Regions from separate parts of the Paenibacillus sp. UMB4589-SE434 genome, predicted to be linked through region 2. Evidence: riboswitches for the same ligand, from Rfam matches in the RefSeq annotation. Region 2 holds a riboswitch; each other region holds the start of a gene.
What was found. A riboswitch is a leader RNA that binds a small molecule or an ion and turns the genes downstream of it on or off. The one in region 2 is predicted to bind cobalamin.

Region 1: linked by a shared signal. The riboswitch ahead of QP775_RS15730 (1-propanol dehydrogenase PduQ) and the one ahead of metE (5-methyltetrahydropteroyltriglutamate--homocysteine S-methyltransferase) in region 2 are both predicted to bind cobalamin.
Region 3: linked by a shared signal. The riboswitch ahead of QP775_RS19045 (ABC transporter substrate-binding protein) and the one ahead of metE (5-methyltetrahydropteroyltriglutamate--homocysteine S-methyltransferase) in region 2 are both predicted to bind cobalamin.

The regions. Positions count from the first base shown of each region.
Region 1 is NZ_JASOYK010000004.1:100,553-105,969, reverse strand. It holds gene QP775_RS15750 (sensor histidine kinase) at 1-754, opposite strand, end outside; gene QP775_RS15745 (ANTAR domain-containing response regulator) at 747-1,319, opposite strand; gene QP775_RS15740 (EutP/PduV family microcompartment system protein) at 1,384-1,815, opposite strand; gene QP775_RS15735 (BMC domain-containing protein) at 1,830-2,183, opposite strand; gene QP775_RS15730 (1-propanol dehydrogenase PduQ) at 2,377-3,519, opposite strand; adenosylcobalamin (AdoCbl) riboswitch at 3,906-4,057, opposite strand; gene ytvI (sporulation integral membrane protein YtvI) at 4,415-5,417, shown strand, end outside.
Region 2 is NZ_JASOYK010000001.1:1,737,689-1,743,105, reverse strand. It holds gene QP775_RS07100 (macro domain-containing protein) at 122-577, shown strand; gene QP775_RS07095 (YolD-like family protein) at 631-882, shown strand; gene QP775_RS07090 (GTP pyrophosphokinase) at 982-1,404, shown strand; cobalamin riboswitch at 1,760-1,949, shown strand; gene metE (5-methyltetrahydropteroyltriglutamate--homocysteine S-methyltransferase) at 2,317-4,683, shown strand; gene QP775_RS07080 (DUF3939 domain-containing protein) at 4,978-5,417, shown strand, end outside.
Region 3 is NZ_JASOYK010000006.1:65,487-70,903, reverse strand. It holds gene cobT (nicotinate-nucleotide--dimethylbenzimidazole phosphoribosyltransferase) at 1-285, opposite strand, end outside; gene QP775_RS19055 (ABC transporter ATP-binding protein) at 505-1,449, opposite strand; gene QP775_RS19050 (FecCD family ABC transporter permease) at 1,457-2,527, opposite strand; gene QP775_RS19045 (ABC transporter substrate-binding protein) at 2,586-3,575, opposite strand; cobalamin riboswitch at 3,867-4,059, opposite strand; gene QP775_RS19040 (histidine phosphatase family protein) at 4,220-5,281, opposite strand; gene cbiB (adenosylcobinamide-phosphate synthase CbiB) at 5,197-5,417, opposite strand, start outside.

The DNA of each region.
Region 1 (5,417 bases), on a different contig from region 2:
CTATAAATAACCGTTTTACCTGATAGTAGCGGTCTGCGGCCTTTACATCTGTCGTCAACGGACAACTTGGAGCAACCGAATGCTGCCTCATTACCTCAGCAAACATGGTCTGATCGAGCGACAGATTGTCATAATGTAATCCTTGAATGTCCTCCAAATAACCAAGCTGCCGATAGTACACATCTGCTTTTATATTTTTCAGCTTCAAAAATCCATGCCTGTCGAATACGAGAACAGCATCCTCCAACTGATTGATGATCGAGTCCTTAAAGCGCAGCATCGCGGTCAGCATCGAGGACATCTCGCTATCTTCGTACGGTGTCCCCGTCACCTTGAAATGGGCTTGAATGTTGTCGCTAACATCCTTCTCGTAAATCACGACCGCAATGACACCCTCTTGGTTCTTAATCGGATATACGGTTTGTCTGACCAGATGATTCTCCTGCGTGTTGGCAACGAGCCCCTGAGACATAATGCCTGTCTCCAGCGTCCTTAGGACACCCGGTTCGTTTTCACGCAGTGCTTTTTCCCCCGTAACTGGATGCAAGTACAACGATTGCCCCTCTGTTGGACGGCGGTGATAGACTACGATAGCCTCGCTAGCCACACTAGACAACACATCGATAAATACATCGTCCTGCACCTCTGACATTTCAAAGGATTGCGCAATATTTACGATTCGTTCGATATCCGACTCTGTTAAGCCCGTATGACGATTACACAACTGTTCAATCTGTGCTTTGACATTAGTCATACGAAATGACGATTGTCGTTGCGATTTCGATCATAGGACAACGTCGGTCCATACTTAGTTTTCGCAGGGTCTGATAGGCTTCTTCTTCCGTACAGCCATTTTCCTTCATCAAGATTCCTTTAGCCTTTTCGACCGCTTTGCGCTCTTCCATTTTCTGCGTCAGCTTGGACAAATTCTGTTCAAGCTTGCGTATTTCCCTGCCTTTGGCAATCGTCACTTCAACCATAGGAATAAACGACTTCTCATCAAGCGGCTTCACCAGATAACCAAGCGCTCCGACAGCGGATGCCTTTTCGATTGTTTGTTTGTCGCTGAATGCGGTCAGCAGTACAATCCCGCCCGCCAGCTGTTCTGAAATGATTCGTTTACCCGCCTTTAGACCATCTAGAATGGGCATTTGCACATCCATGATCACCAAGTCGGGCAGATGCTTTTTACATAATTCGATAGCCTCAAAGCCATCGGAAGCTTCGCCTACAACATTGTAGCCCGCCTCTTCCAGCATCTCACGAATATCCATCCTTGTAATAGGTTCATCGTCGACTATTACAATTTTTCCATTCATGTGTCACGCACCTCGTTGTCTGCCGTATTTGCTTGTCTCTTGAACGCCCCTTAGGAGGATGTCATTACGCTTCCAAATAATGTTGAAGCGCCTCTACGCCTATGTCCTCTATCGTTGAGACTTCAAAAATCGCTTCTACACCCGCCGCCTGTAAATGTGCTCTCGCTTGTGCCACCTCATCACGGGATTGTGCCAGTTCTACTTTTGTCACAATTCCAATCACCGGCTTGGCAAAAACGGTAGCAAAAGCGGGCGGGAAATAACTTTCTTCCTTCGTGCAATCTTGCACAAGCCCAATCACGTCTGCATCGACACTAGAGACAAGCAGCATCTTGTACAAATAACGATTCTCGATGCACTCCCCCGGCGTATCGATCGCTTGCTCGAAGCTCTCGACAGCCTGTGTCTTCTTATAAGCAATTGCCTGACCGTGCAGCTTCTGGCACAGTGTTGTCTTACCTGAGCCTGTGCTTCCGGCAAAAATAATTTTCTTCATCGCAGCTTCTTCTCCTACGTTCTCGTAATCTTCGCAGCCGAGAAGCCAATAATATGTTGTAGTCCCAGCAGGACTTCACTTACTGCGGATTCGACGGATGATACATCCCCCGTGACAACCAGAGATCCGCTGAATCGGTCAACAAAGCCAATCTGAACGCCAGCCGCCTTCGTTGCAATATCAGCCGCAATAATAGAAGCCTCACTTGGCGTAATGGTCATAATGCCGATGGCATCTCTTGCCTCGCTTCCCAATCCGAGCTTCTTGTAAATGTCCGGATTCGGATTCGCGATAATATGAGCCAGCGTAACCTGTTTACCAGGCACATATTCTTGAATAACTCGTTGTTTCTCATTGTGTTGGTCCATACTCTCATCCCATCTCATGTCAGTGACACTTGAAATAGCTGTAAAAAAACATAAAGACCCCTTAAAAGTTCACACGGAAATTTTAAGAAGCCTCTTCGCTTTTATTTGTATGCAACACGCCGTTGTGTTACTTTTACTATATTTTAACCTGCAAGCGTTGTCAATATCATTACATCTGAAACTTCATTCCAATTTATGATTGATACATTTTGTTCAAAATTTCAACGACGTCAGCAGCAGTAGGTACACGTGGGTTAGTGGCCGTGCATCCGTCTTGCAATGCGCCTTCTGCAATGGCCCCGCGCATCTCTTCCAGCGCTGCTCGTTCCACGCCGCACTCTTGTAGTGTCTGCGGCATTTTTAATTGCTTCTGCAACTGCTTGATCGCTTGAATCAGACTGCGCACGCCGCTCTTGGCATGTGGTGCAGTCAATCCCAATATGCTGGCGATTTCCGCGTATCTAACCGCTGCAGCGTTGCTCTCTTCTTTACCGTAACCCGGCTTGTAGTCTGCATTATAGGCAATGACATGCGGCAGCAGCAGCGCATTCATGCGTCCGTGCGCAATCTTGAATTTCGCTCCGGCCACATGTGCAATTCCATGGTTAAGCCCGAGCGACGTAATATTAAACGCCATCCCTGCCAGGCAAGAGGCATTGTGCATTTTCTCGCGTGCCTCTAGATCGTTGCCATCCTGATAAGCACGTGGCAAATAAGCCAATACGAGTTTGATCGCCTTTTCCGCCAATGCATCGGAAATGTCGTTTGCTTTTGTAGACACATATGCTTCAATAGCATGTGTCAGTACATCCATGCCCGTATCAGCGGTGATGAAGTCGGGCACACTTTTGACCAGCTCTGGGTCCAATATTGCTTCTTGCGGCAGCATGTCATCGGAAACCAAAGGATATTTAATATTTTTCTCTTTGTCGCTGATGACGGAGAACGATGTCACCTCTGAGCCTGTCCCGCTAGTTGTCGGAATGGCTACAAATGGCATGTCATGCTGATCCAGCAATTTGTGGGCGAACAGCTTCATTGCCTTAGCTGCATCTATAGCAGATCCACCACCAATTGCAATCATCAGGTCCGCTTGAAACGCGCCGAGCGCTTCCACACCTTCTGTCACAATCTCAACGGGAGGATCTGGAACAATGTTGCTGAAAATGTATTGTTCGTTGCTGTCATGCAGTCGTTCGAACAGCAGGTTAATCATCCCCGACTTCACCATAAATGGATCTGTGACTACGAAGATCCGTCTATTTCTCCACTCTGACAGGCGATCCAGTGCACCTTGTCCCAGATAGATGTCCGTTTTCATTGAAATTTTGTCCATGTAAGGCACCTCCATGAAATTATTGGAAACAAAAAAAGAGACTTTCAAAGGGATACGTTCCCTTCAAAAGCCTCTTTGCTTGTATTATCATGTGCACGCCATTGTGCAGCAATCATTAAATTGTCTATCTCAACTGTACACTGTAACACCGATATTCGTCAACCGAATCTCAACTGCTACGCAATAGCATATAGGTGATCTTGTATAAAAAAGGGGCATGCACACCATTGTGCACCTTGTTCTTCTGCCTTGAAGAACCTCCCGCTTGACAAGCTATACTCCATTGTACAAGTTCGGCGGCGAGCACCTGGCCTTGCTAACATCAGTGTCAGCAGCCTGCTTACAACGTAAAAAAGCCTAGCGAGGCATCAATCGTCACTAGACTTGTAAACTAGTCACTTTCGCCTCGAAATGACTAGCCAGACAAAGTTACTAGGCAAACGACCTGACTTAAGACCGAATATTCGATCTATTACAGTGGCGGGACCGTGTTGGATTTGCACCAAACTTCCATTACCTATAACTTTTTCTATTGTACATGACGTGAATGGGCGTCCATTCGACATTATTATAGCACAATCTAACAGTTTGGCAATATGTAACGGCATAAATGAGGCTGCTAAAATGCTGAATACGAAACGAAGAGATTAACATGTAAGCATCAGTCATCCAAACTGATTGCACTTCTCTGTAAACCAAAAGATATCTTCTTCGCTAACAACAATGCCATGCGCGGCTCTGCATGCAGGGTCGGGATGTTACATAACCATAACAGTCTTCCGAAGCTCAAATTAGTACCAACTTTGCTTCTCCAGTTCTGTCACCCTGTGTGATTGTCATATGAATAACTAGACAACCTTCTTCATTCTATGCCCGATGGGAAAGGAGATTTGATGTGGATGCCGCTGTGTTGATGCGTATTTGGCGTGGGGGCTGGGTAACATTTTTAATTGTCGCTGCTTTAGCAGGCAGTTATTTTATCCTTCCGCTTATCTACCCGTTTCTATTCGCTTGGCTTATTGCACTGATGCTGAACCCACTCGTCAACGGCATGACGGATAAGCTGCGCATTCCGCGTTGGCTTAGTGTAACAATTGCATTGACGGTATTTATTACTGGTATGCTCACTGTAGCAGCGGCTGTCGTGACGCGTATCGTCAAAGAGATCATTACGCTGTCCCAGACGATTCAACAATATTTGGATGTATGGCGGTCTATTTTTATAAATCTGGTGGACAATGAAGAGGTACAATCCTTTATACGAACGATTAATTCCTTATATGTGGACAATCCAAACATCCAAGATACGATTAACAGCAACATCAAAAAAACGACGGAAACCGTTACAGATACAATTACCTATTTGGTCAGTAGTTTCCTAAACGGTATCGTCCTCTTCTTATCCAGCCTGCCTAATATCGCGACTATTTCTGTTGTGGTCATATTAGCAGCCTTCTTTATTAGCAAGGATTGGAAGAGGTGGATCGTAATCGCTGCTGATCTCATACCCGAACGTGTCCGCAAGCCGATTCGTACTATTTGGTCCGATTTAAAAAAAGCATTGTTTGGTTACTTGCGTGCGCAATTTATTCTTATCACGATTACCGCTGTTGTTGTCATTACCGGATTGTTGATCATCCAAGTTGAGTATGCGGTTACGATCGGTCTTTTGATCGGCTTCGTTGATCTGCTGCCGTACCTTGGCGTCGGTGCTGTCATGGTGCCTTGGATTGCATATTGCTTCTTGACGGGGAGTTCGTCAACAGGGATTGGTCTCTCTATCCTGTACGGCATCGTCCTAGTTGCACGACAGATTATGGAACCCAAGGTACTTGCTTCTAGCGTGGGCCTTGATCCCCTAGCCACTCTCATCGCTATGTTTATGGGGTTAAAATTAT
Region 2 (5,417 bases):
GTGGCCAAGAAGGGCCGAACAATTAAACGTTTACACATGTGAAGAAGGCGGAGGCCATAGCAACAAATTTTGAATAAGTATATTAATTTTGAATGAATATATTAAGAGGAGACAGTTACAAATGGCTGTGTATATTGTAGAGGGTGATTTATTAAAAGCAACAGAAGATATCATTGGGCATCAAGTTAATTGTCAGGGTGTAATGGGATCAGGTATCGCCAAGTCGCTGAGGGCAGCCTATTCTAACCTCTATCCCATGTATAAAGAATTCTGCTCCAAACACCAGAGCCCGTCCCAATTGCTTGGCAAGTGTCAGATCATTAATACTGGATCGAATGAAGTAGCCAATCTATATGGGCAATTAAACTATGGAAGACAAAAAACAGTGTATACTAATTATGAAGCTCTTAAAGCTGCCCTAGAAACATTAAGAGATTACGCAGTACTAAATAATTTAAGTGTAGCTTTGCCTTATAACATTGGTTGCGGGTTGGCAAATGGGGATTGGGACGCAGTAAGTAGCATTTTAAGTGAAGTGTTTATGGAATATGAAGTCACTTTGTATAGGTTTAAATGATAATAAAGATTGATTATTAAATTTATACTAGCATGAGTACAGGAGGTTGACACATGGCAAAGGCAAAAGTACCAAAACGACCTACACGTGATGAATTTGTACTAGAGGAACTTGGTAATCAGATAACAGAAGCCTATCAAGAAGAATCTATTGTTGTCCTTACAGTATGGGGATGGGATGAGGGAGTGAAAGGACAGATTGTCCAATTGGACTCTCGTACAGGTAAAGTACATGTAAATCAAGAAGGTGCAACGATTAAGGTTCCGTTTATGGATATTATGAGTCTGGATTATCCAAGAGACTAAGTCTGAATCCAATGTGCGATCAGGTCGGATAGTGGAAAATGATAGAATGATCGTTGAATAGTGGCTTGAACTAAAAATCAGTGTATGGGAGCTGATTCGTTGAACAACATAAGCAAAGCTATCATACTCGCTACAAAAGCTCACGATGGACAAGTGGACAAAGGCGGTAATCCCTACATACTGCATCCGCTTCGTGTCATGTTGAAAATGAAAAGCGAGGAAGAAAAAATTGTAGCGGTTCTGCATGATGTTCTAGAGGATACCGAGCTCAATAGCAAAGAATTACTTGAGCTCGGATTATCCGAAGATGCAGTATTTGCAATTGAATGTCTGACTAGGCATAAAGATGAATCGTATATCGAGTTCATTCAGCGTTTGAAATCTGTTCCCGTTGCTAGAAGCGTTAAGATTGCAGATATTATGGATAACATGAACTTATCAAGAATTGAGTCGCCGACTGAACAAGATTATATAAGAAATTTGAAATATCAAAAAGCGCTAGACGAGCTGCTGTCAGATTAAATCAAAGCTATTAACAACTCTTGTGCAGCATAACGGTTCTTACCTCAAAGTGCAATGCAACATACGTCCTGTTATTACTTAGTTTTTCGTTAAGGGTACGGTAGCGGATGCCCCTAGTTAAATTTGCAAGCCTGCTGACGGCTATAAGTATTTTTAGTTATGGGGCTTGGTGAAGATGAATAAAATGAAATGGATTTTGGGAAGACGAATCAGCCCAAGACGCGAGAAAATTTTGTTTATTTGATTAATTTAATTGTATTTACCTCTATTCCGATAAATACACTAGATAATAAAAGCTTGTCATTTGTTCATGCAGCAGATATAATCAGGACAATTGGTTACGATAACCAACGCAATTGAATAGATGAGAACAGGTGCTTTGGGTAACGTCAAAGCTTAATAGGGAAGTCGGTGCAATACCGACGCGGTCCCGCCACTGTAACAGCTGAGATGCAGCTAACTATGCCACTGGTCTTGATGATCGGGAAGGCAGTTGACATCGATGAGGTTGAAGCCAGGAGACCTGCCCGTTCTGACGACACTGCATAACCTACGGGAGATAGGGAGGTGTTACGTGAACACGGATGTTCCTTCATAAGGCTTGATGGCTGGCATAGAACCAGACCGAGGAAAGCTTTATGTATCGCGGATAATCTTGGTGTTTAACTGCTGTCATATGCGTATAATACGCAAGACTGCATTCGTCTGACGTAAGCAGATAGAATGTAAGAGGTAGTTGAATTCAAGGAGCTATACGCACATCTGATGTTGTTCTTTGACATGACGTTTACGGGCATTGCTATCTTTGTATGCAAAGATAGCAATGCCCTTTTTTGTGTTTTCGAAGACGTAACGACGTAATGACGTAACAGCAAATTATAATTTGACATTCAATTTGGGGAGGCTGCAACAATGGGTCAATTAAACACTAGTGTCATCGGATATCCTCGTATCGGGTACAATCGTGAATGGAAAAAAGCTTTGGAACAATATTGGGGAGGCAAAACTTCTTCTGCACAATTGGAAACGGAGTTAAACCGTATTGAAGCAGAGCGTCTTACGACGTTGGTTGACGCCAAGCTGTCTTATGTTCCTGTGCAAGATTATACGTGGTACGATCACGTACTGGATACTGCAGTTATGTTTGATATTATCCCTGAACGTTTCCGTCATGAGTTTGCCGATCAGTTGGACACATTGAAGTCATCACAAAGTGATGCTGCTGGTACACCCCAAGCGATAATAGATGTTACATTTGGCATGGCGCGCGGTACTGCACAATCAACTGCATGCGAGATGACAAAATGGTTTAATACCAACTATCATTACATCGTTCCAGAATGGGAAGACCGTGCACCTGAACTGTTGTATAACCATCCGGTAGCAGCAGTACGCCGTGCGAAGCAGGCGGGAAGTGTGGACGTGTCCGTATGGAAGCCAGTCCTCGTCGGACCTTATACATTTGTTCGCTTAATGAAAGGAATTGCTGCGGCCGATCGTGCTGCTGTCGCAAAACAGTTTGCTGTCGTATATGGCGAAGTGCTTGTTGCTCTTGCTGCTGAAGGGGTTACAAATGTTCAGTTGGATGAACCTGGATTCGTGCTGCCGATGAATAAAGAAGAATGGGTAGCCGTCAAAGAGATATACACATATCTTCGTGCACAGTCTCCATCCCTCTCCATTTGGGTGCAAACTTACTTTGAAAGCGTATCTGACTATGAATCGTTTGTAGAGCTGCCAGTTGACGTACTTGGTCTCGATCTTGTACATGGAAAAGCGCGTAACCTGGAGGCAATTCAAAAACTTGGATTCCCTGCTGATAAGCGCATTGCTCTTGGCGTCATCGATGGACGCAACATTTGGAAGACCGATCTTGCCGCAGTGACAGAGCTGTTGACACAATATGTGAAGCCTCAAGTACCAGCTGAACGTTGGATCGTGCAGCCGTCCTGCAGCTTGCTGCATGTTCCATTGACGTTAAGCAGCGAGACTGAGCTTCCAGAATATGTACGTACGATCTTAACCGGAGCGGATGAGAAGCTGGTTGAACTCGAACTTCTGGCCCAGCATCTCGCGAATCCTACGGCGGACACGGAAGCTGGTATCGTTGCCAGTGCGCAAGCTGTTGCTGAATGGCGCAGCTTGCCAGAACGCAACCGCCCGCAGGTGAAAGAAGAATTATTACGGATTCAGTCGTCTGAGGAAGCGTGGACACGTGTTCCGTTCTCCGAACGTCTGGCATTACATCAAGCTCGCTGGTCCAACCTCCCGCTGCTGCCTACAACTTCAATCGGGAGTTTGCCGCAGACAGCTGAAGTTCGTAAAGCTCGCTTAAAGTTCCGCAAAGGCGAGTGGAGTGAGGCTGCATACACAGCGTATTTGCAAGCCGAAATGAAACGATGGATTGATATTCAAGAACAAATTGGTATCGATGTGCTTGTTCATGGTGAATTTGAACGTACAGATATGGTAGAGTACTTTGGTGAGAAGTTGGAAGGGTTCGTATTTACCAAGAACGGTTGGGTGCAATCTTACGGTTCGCGCTGCGTGAAGCCGCCTGTATTGTACGGGGATGTAGCATTTGTGGAAGCGATGACGGTCGTCGAGACGGAATATGCCCAATCCCTTACCAGCAAACCGGTAAAAGGAATGTTAACAGGACCAGTGACCATCTTGAATTGGTCGTTCGTACGCGATGATATTTCACGTGAGGAAGCAGCCTACCAATTGTCATGGGCTCTTCGTCAAGAGATTCAAGCTTTGGAAGAAGCGGGCATTGGCATGATTCAGGTCGATGAGCCAGCGGTCAAAGAGGGTATGCCGCTGCATCCAGATGACAAGCAAGGATACCGTGAATGGACGGTTAAAGCGTTCCGCCTGACGACAAGTGGCGTAAAACCGGAGACGCAGGTGCATACACATATGTGTTACTGTGATTTCTCGGATATGGTCGACTTGATCCGGGAAATGGATGCAGATGTCATCTCCGTAGAAACAGCACGCAGCGGAGGAGACATCGTAGAAGTATTCGCTAAGCATCAATATGAGCTGGGTATCGGGCTTGGTGTCTATGATATTCACAGTCCGCGCATACCTGCTACAGCAGAAATGGCTTCCTTTATCGAATCGGTACTACAAGTGATGCCTGCACGTACCTTCTGGATTAATCCAGACTGCGGTTTGAAGACTAGAAATGAGCAGGAAACGATCGCTGCATTGTCTAATATGGTTAAAGCAGCGGAGCAAGCTCGTGAACATTTAACGACCAAGAACTCCTAATTAATAAGCTAGAATTAACTTAACGCCGTGTTGCGTACGCTGCAATAGACAACAATCCTAATGATGGAATGAGGGACTCGAGTGTCTATAATAGTGCAGCGTATGCGGACACGGCTTTATCACGTGATTACACATATATTGTTTTTATAATTTAAATCTAAATATATGGAATTAGACAATAAAGGCTCTCAAGACAGCTAATTTGTGCTATAATATAATTGTAAGCGGATACAACATAGCGGTTTAATTATTTACTTTCTATAAGTAATGCCGTATTGAGAGGAGTGTTCAGACATGAAATGGCTGACTAACTGGTACCGCAGCGTCGTTAAAGCGAAAAATAAAAATTATGAGTATGAAGAAGTAGTGGTCACTTTGAAAGATGTAAAGCGTGCCATGTTAGCTTGGGAACATGATATGCCTGAGCAGATGATACGTACACAATTATTACGTGAAGACCAGAGTATCGATTTATATCGATTGCGTCGTTATCTGGGCGGGATCTCCAATCAGAAGTTCTATATGTCCCGTTTCACGTATCAAATATTTGAAGAACAAGACAAGCATATTCCTCGTTATTTGGACATGGTACAAGCTGCGGTTGATGACTACATGGATGAGAATACCCAGCTGCCTGTCGTTAACGGGACAAGGAACCGTCAGGTTCACTATGATAAATTAATTCAAGGACACTATTTAAATGAATTACCTAACATTCCACTGTATGTAACAAC
Region 3 (5,417 bases), on a different contig from region 2:
AGCCGCGCCGCCGTGTATGAAATTTAACACCATTTGTGGGGTCACTTCTGCTGGAAATGCACTAACGCCTTCCTCACATACACCGTGATCACCCGCCATAACGATAACTGCTTTTTTATCTAATTGAGGGACTGTTTCTCCCGTGATGGCTGCAAGCTGCAGTGAAAGCTGTTCCAGTACACCAAGACTTCCCGGCGGCTTTGTTAACTGATTCTGGTGATTAAGAGCTGCCTGGCGGGCCTCTTCATTTAAATTTGGGATTACGTTACTCCATTGCTGTGTCATCATTCATCATCTCCATTTGTGTCGGTTTATTCTTAGGTGCATCGAAGTGAGTTATCTTCATCATAGATATGAACCGTAAGATCAAACAAATTAGTTTGAGTTTTCTTTACGTTCAAATCAGGCCTTCACACGTACGCTACTGCCTCTTCTACAGCAGTTCATCTTGCAAAACAAACACTAAAGCGCTGCATAACCTAACCTATAAGCAGCAGTAGCACGCTATTGCTTGTCTCCTATTGATCCAGGACAAACGAGTACTTGCGGCCTACTGCAGTCCGGATGCGGCACAATGACCGTCTTGGTATCAAATACATGCTGCAGTAATTCCGTCGTCATAAGCTGCTGCGGCGTGCCTTCCGCCGCGATCACACCTTCCTGCATCACCATGATCCGATCACAGTACAGCGCGGCCAAGTTCAAATCGTGCAGGACAGACACAACCGTCAAACCGCAATCCTGCTGCCAATCCCTAATCACATCCATAAACTGAACCTGATAGCGAATATCAAGATAAGTGGTCGGTTCATCCAACAAAACAATACTAGGCGATTGCGCCATCAATTTGCCGAGCGCTGCCCGCTGTCGCTGTCCTCCGCTCAAGCGGTCCAGTGGGCGATCTGCGATCTGTTCCAGTTGGAGCTTAGACATAATATGATCCACGATCAGCCCGCTGTCTTCGCGTTCACTGCCAAACCAGGATTGATAGGGAAATCTGCCCATTTCAACAATATCCCGCACCGTGAAATGCACAGGCGGCAAAGCTTCCTGCTGCAGCACTGCCATAAGACGGGATAATTCCTTTCGCTTATAAGCATGAATGGCTTTTCCATAAATGGATACCGCGCCCTTTGACGGTGTCTCTGCATTAGACAGCAGGGATAACAGCGTTGATTTGCCGCTGCCATTAGGGCCGATAATGCCCAGCCATTCACCTGCTTGAACAGAGAGCGAGACATCATGCAGCACTTGTCGGCCGCCATAGCTATGATACAATCCAGCAGCAGCAATGACAGGGACTTCGGTCACAGCATACGGTATGCTTGACGTGTAATCACTAGCATTAGCGCCGTCAGAGCTGGTATTAGATTCGATCTTTCCTTTGGACTCCGACATACCTGCTGTTTTTAACGTCACACTCCCTGGGCCTTGATGTTGATGTGCCATTAGCGCCTCACTCCCCCCGTCTCACCTTTTTGTTGCGTATCAATAAATAAGCAAAGAATGGTGCACCGATAAAGGCAGTGACAACACCCAGCGGAATTTCCGTAGGTGCCAGCGCTGAGCGCGCAATCGTATCTGCCCACATCACGTATATACCACCGCCCAAAGCTGACATCGGCATAAGCAATCTATAATCAGGTCCTACGATAAGTCGAAGCATATGAGGGACCACCAGTCCTACGAACCCGATGACTCCGGATACAGAGACAGCCCCTGCCGTTACTAACGTTGCAGTTAACAGCACGATCCATTTGGTCCGCTCTACGTCCAATCCCAGATGGGACGCCTGTCGCTCGCCAAGGGCAAGCAGATTGAGCTGCCGTGTATAAGCACACAACACAATAAAGGTTACTGCAAAGTAAGGGGCAATTACATAAATATAAGGCCAGCCTCTTAAAGCCAAACTCCCCATTACCCAAAACAAAATTTCATTGATCGTCTGCTTGGACATAGCTACCATAAAGGACACAATAGCCCCTAGAAATGCATTGGTCACCACACCCGACAGTATTAGGGTCTCGATCGGAATTTTGCCATTTTCCCTTGCCATTCGCAAGACAACAATAAGCGTAAGTACTCCCGTTACAAATGCAACAACTGGTATTGTCCATTGTCCGAAGAAGGCGTACTGCAGCCCAAAATAAATAAGCAGCGCTGCACCAACTGAGGCTCCAGATGATACCCCCAATGTATAAGGATCTGCTAATGGATTACGCAGCACCCCTTGAAACGCGGTCCCCGCAATGCCTAACGAGGCCCCTACCAAAACAGCCAGCAGCACACGCGGGAAACGAACATTCATCATTATTTGAGCAGAAGCATCATCCCATGTAACTGGAACCTGATCCCCGATCCAAGGAAGGTGGTGCAGCAAAATACGTGTAATCTCGCCAAATGGCATATGTACGGAACCGATTGCAAGACATCCTACAACGGACAAAAGGAGCAGCAATATGCCTGCTCCTCCTGCGATTGTGATGTGTCGCCACGTTAAACGCGATGTTCGGTTGATGTTATTCATCATGCCTCATCCCATCTTAAGTTGCTCATCTTGGTGTAATCTCTCAACAATTGTGGTATTACTTGATTAAATCTGGATAGATGGCTTTTGCAATGATCTTGAGTCCTTCCGCTACACGAGGTCCCGGACGGCTAATCAAGTTCGAGTCAACGCCAATGACCTGGTTGTTCTTGATTGCGTTAATGTTTTCCCAGCCCTTGCGTCCACGTATAATCTCTTCAAGCGTCTTGTTTGTAGCCGAATCTACAATACCTTGCGTGAACATGATTACATCTGGGTTGCTCTTAATGATGTTTTCTTCATTGATCTGAACCCAGCCTTGCGCATCCGCTGCTACGTTTACGCCACCTGCCAGCTCGATCAATTCATTCATAAACTCGCCGCTGCCAACCGTCCAGCCTGGTGAGAACTCAATATATACTTTTTTCTTCTCCGTTACATCTTTAACAGCCGTTTGGATATCGTCACGTGTCTTTTTCATGCCCTCTACAATATCTTTCGCTTGCTGCTGACGGTCCGTAATCAGACCATACAATTCGATATTTTTAAGTACATCATCAAATGATTTAGGTTCTACTTTAAATATCGTAATTCCCAAATCACGGAACTTCTTCACCACATCTTCTTTCATGGAGATGCCGGTAAATACGATATCAGGCTTTGCTGCGATAATGGCCTCTTCGTTAGGCTTCATAATGCCGCCCATTTTAGCTTTAGTCTTCGCTGCTTCCGGGTAGTCATCATAATCAGATACCCCTGCAATCTGGCTATCCAGCCCTAAAGCAAACAGGGATTCTGTCTCTGCAGGAGACACCGACACAATACGCTCAGGAGCTTTGTCAAACTTAAACTCTTCTCCTGTTACATCCTTCACTGTTAACGGATATGTAGTCTTTAAGGCATCAGTAGATGTCTCTGTTCCCGTCTGTTCCTGCTGCTTGTCTGGTGCTGGTGTGCCTTCTTCCTTAGCTCCGCCACAAGCAGCGAGGCTTACAGCCAACACGCATACCATCAAAGCTGCTAAAGTACGATTCCACCATGGTTTCATGAATAAATCTCCCCTTATCTTGACAAATAACTTGTTCTCATTCCAGAAACGGTCAGCGCATTTCAGCATCGCTCTTTCGCTCTTCGGATATTGTTAACTATTCCCTACCACATAATAAAATCCCTATTCCACAACATAGCGGGAATAGGGATCTGATCGACTGACATCGTACAGCAGAAGCTTATCGCAGTCAGCTGTCGACATATGCCTCGGATTCATGTCCGCACACATATATCGTCGCTAACAAGCGACCGATAGGAGTTGACGTTGGTCCTTTCCGCGAAGGATTGTTGCTCGTCACGTCTTCTGGCAGGTTTCCTGACTTACGGAATTCATGATGACTATTCCTCCCCATCAGGGTCGGACATTAGCTCATCATAGGGTAACTCCGTTATACAGTGGCGGGACCGTGCCGGAATTGCACCGGCTTCCCTATTACCTGTCTCCTTGCATCTGGGACAGGACCTGAAGACGTCATATACACTTGTCCGTTCCAATTGTGAACTTAATGATTGATTATAGGTGAACAACAGAGGGATAGCAAGTTACATATTTCGCAATCCTACCTTTTCCATCTGGCTCATACGTAGATTGATCTCACCTATCAAGTAATTCTCATGGAAATGTATGATGCCAACAAAGCACTACACAAGCGGCTCTGTCCGCAGGAATCGCCACTGCCTGCCCCACCGCTGCGCGATGATGATATACCCGCCTCCAGTTGGCACTGTCATGTCCCAGAATGATGCCTCTGGCCAAGCAAGTGTGTACAAGCTGCGCACCACTCCACCGTGTGTCACGATCAAAATGTCCTTAAGGGGGACACTCCTCGGTGAACGGAATGTTCTGCGTACTTTGGAGCATCGGGACACCCATGGTTTACTTCCCTTAGAAGGGGAGCGGACTAACGCGCTTGCCAGAATCGCTTGCCATGCGTCTGCTGTACGTGCTTCAAAGCTGGACCACGACTCCCCGCCTGGCGGGACAACCGCCTCCATGTTGTCCAGCCAGGCGCGATAGTGGTCGTCCGCTTGCAAGTCGCTGTATGTCAGGCCTTCCCATTGGCCGAAATCAAGCTCGCGCAAGCGCTCATCAAACACGGCCCGCTGTGCGCCGTGTGGGCACACCTGCGCCAAGGTGCTCACGCACCGGCGCATATCGCTCGCGAATGCGAGCGGACGCCGCGCTGCCAGCTTGCGGCGCAGCGGGCGTAAAGCCGCTCCGGCCTCAGGCAGGAGCGGCACGTCCGAGCGGCTGACATACCGCCGCTCGACATTAGCGCGCGTCACACCGTGGCGCGCAACATACAGTCGCACCAGCACAGGGGTGCGACGATTGCCGGCTGTGCCCCTATTGCGGGCTAAGCCTTTATGTAGAGCCTCACTCCTGTCACACGCCATTTGCTTACTGCGAGTCGCACTTTGGCTAACCGCGGAGCTTCTACCGCTCAACACACGTTTGCCTGGTGACTTACGACAGCCACGTGCTGAACATCGGGTAAACGCTATGCTATTGCCACCTGTCGTTGCATCCCTTGCCTCACCTCTCGCTGGCTTGCGACGATTTGCCACGCTATCCCCTCTAGCTGCTCGACGATGCCCTACTGCTCGTGGAAGTGACATCACAGCAGCCACCCACCGCGCAGCATAAGCGCGAGCAAGCCCAGCACCGCGAACAGCAGTGAAGTACCACGCAGCAGCCGACAAGTTGCCGGAATATGCTTGGCTGCCAGTTCCTCCAACGGTTTCCCCATATAGGCACGGAAAGATCGAACGCCTTTGTACACGTTGTAGCCCCCCAAGCGTATGTGGAGCGCGCCCGCAACCGCCGCTTCCGGCCAGC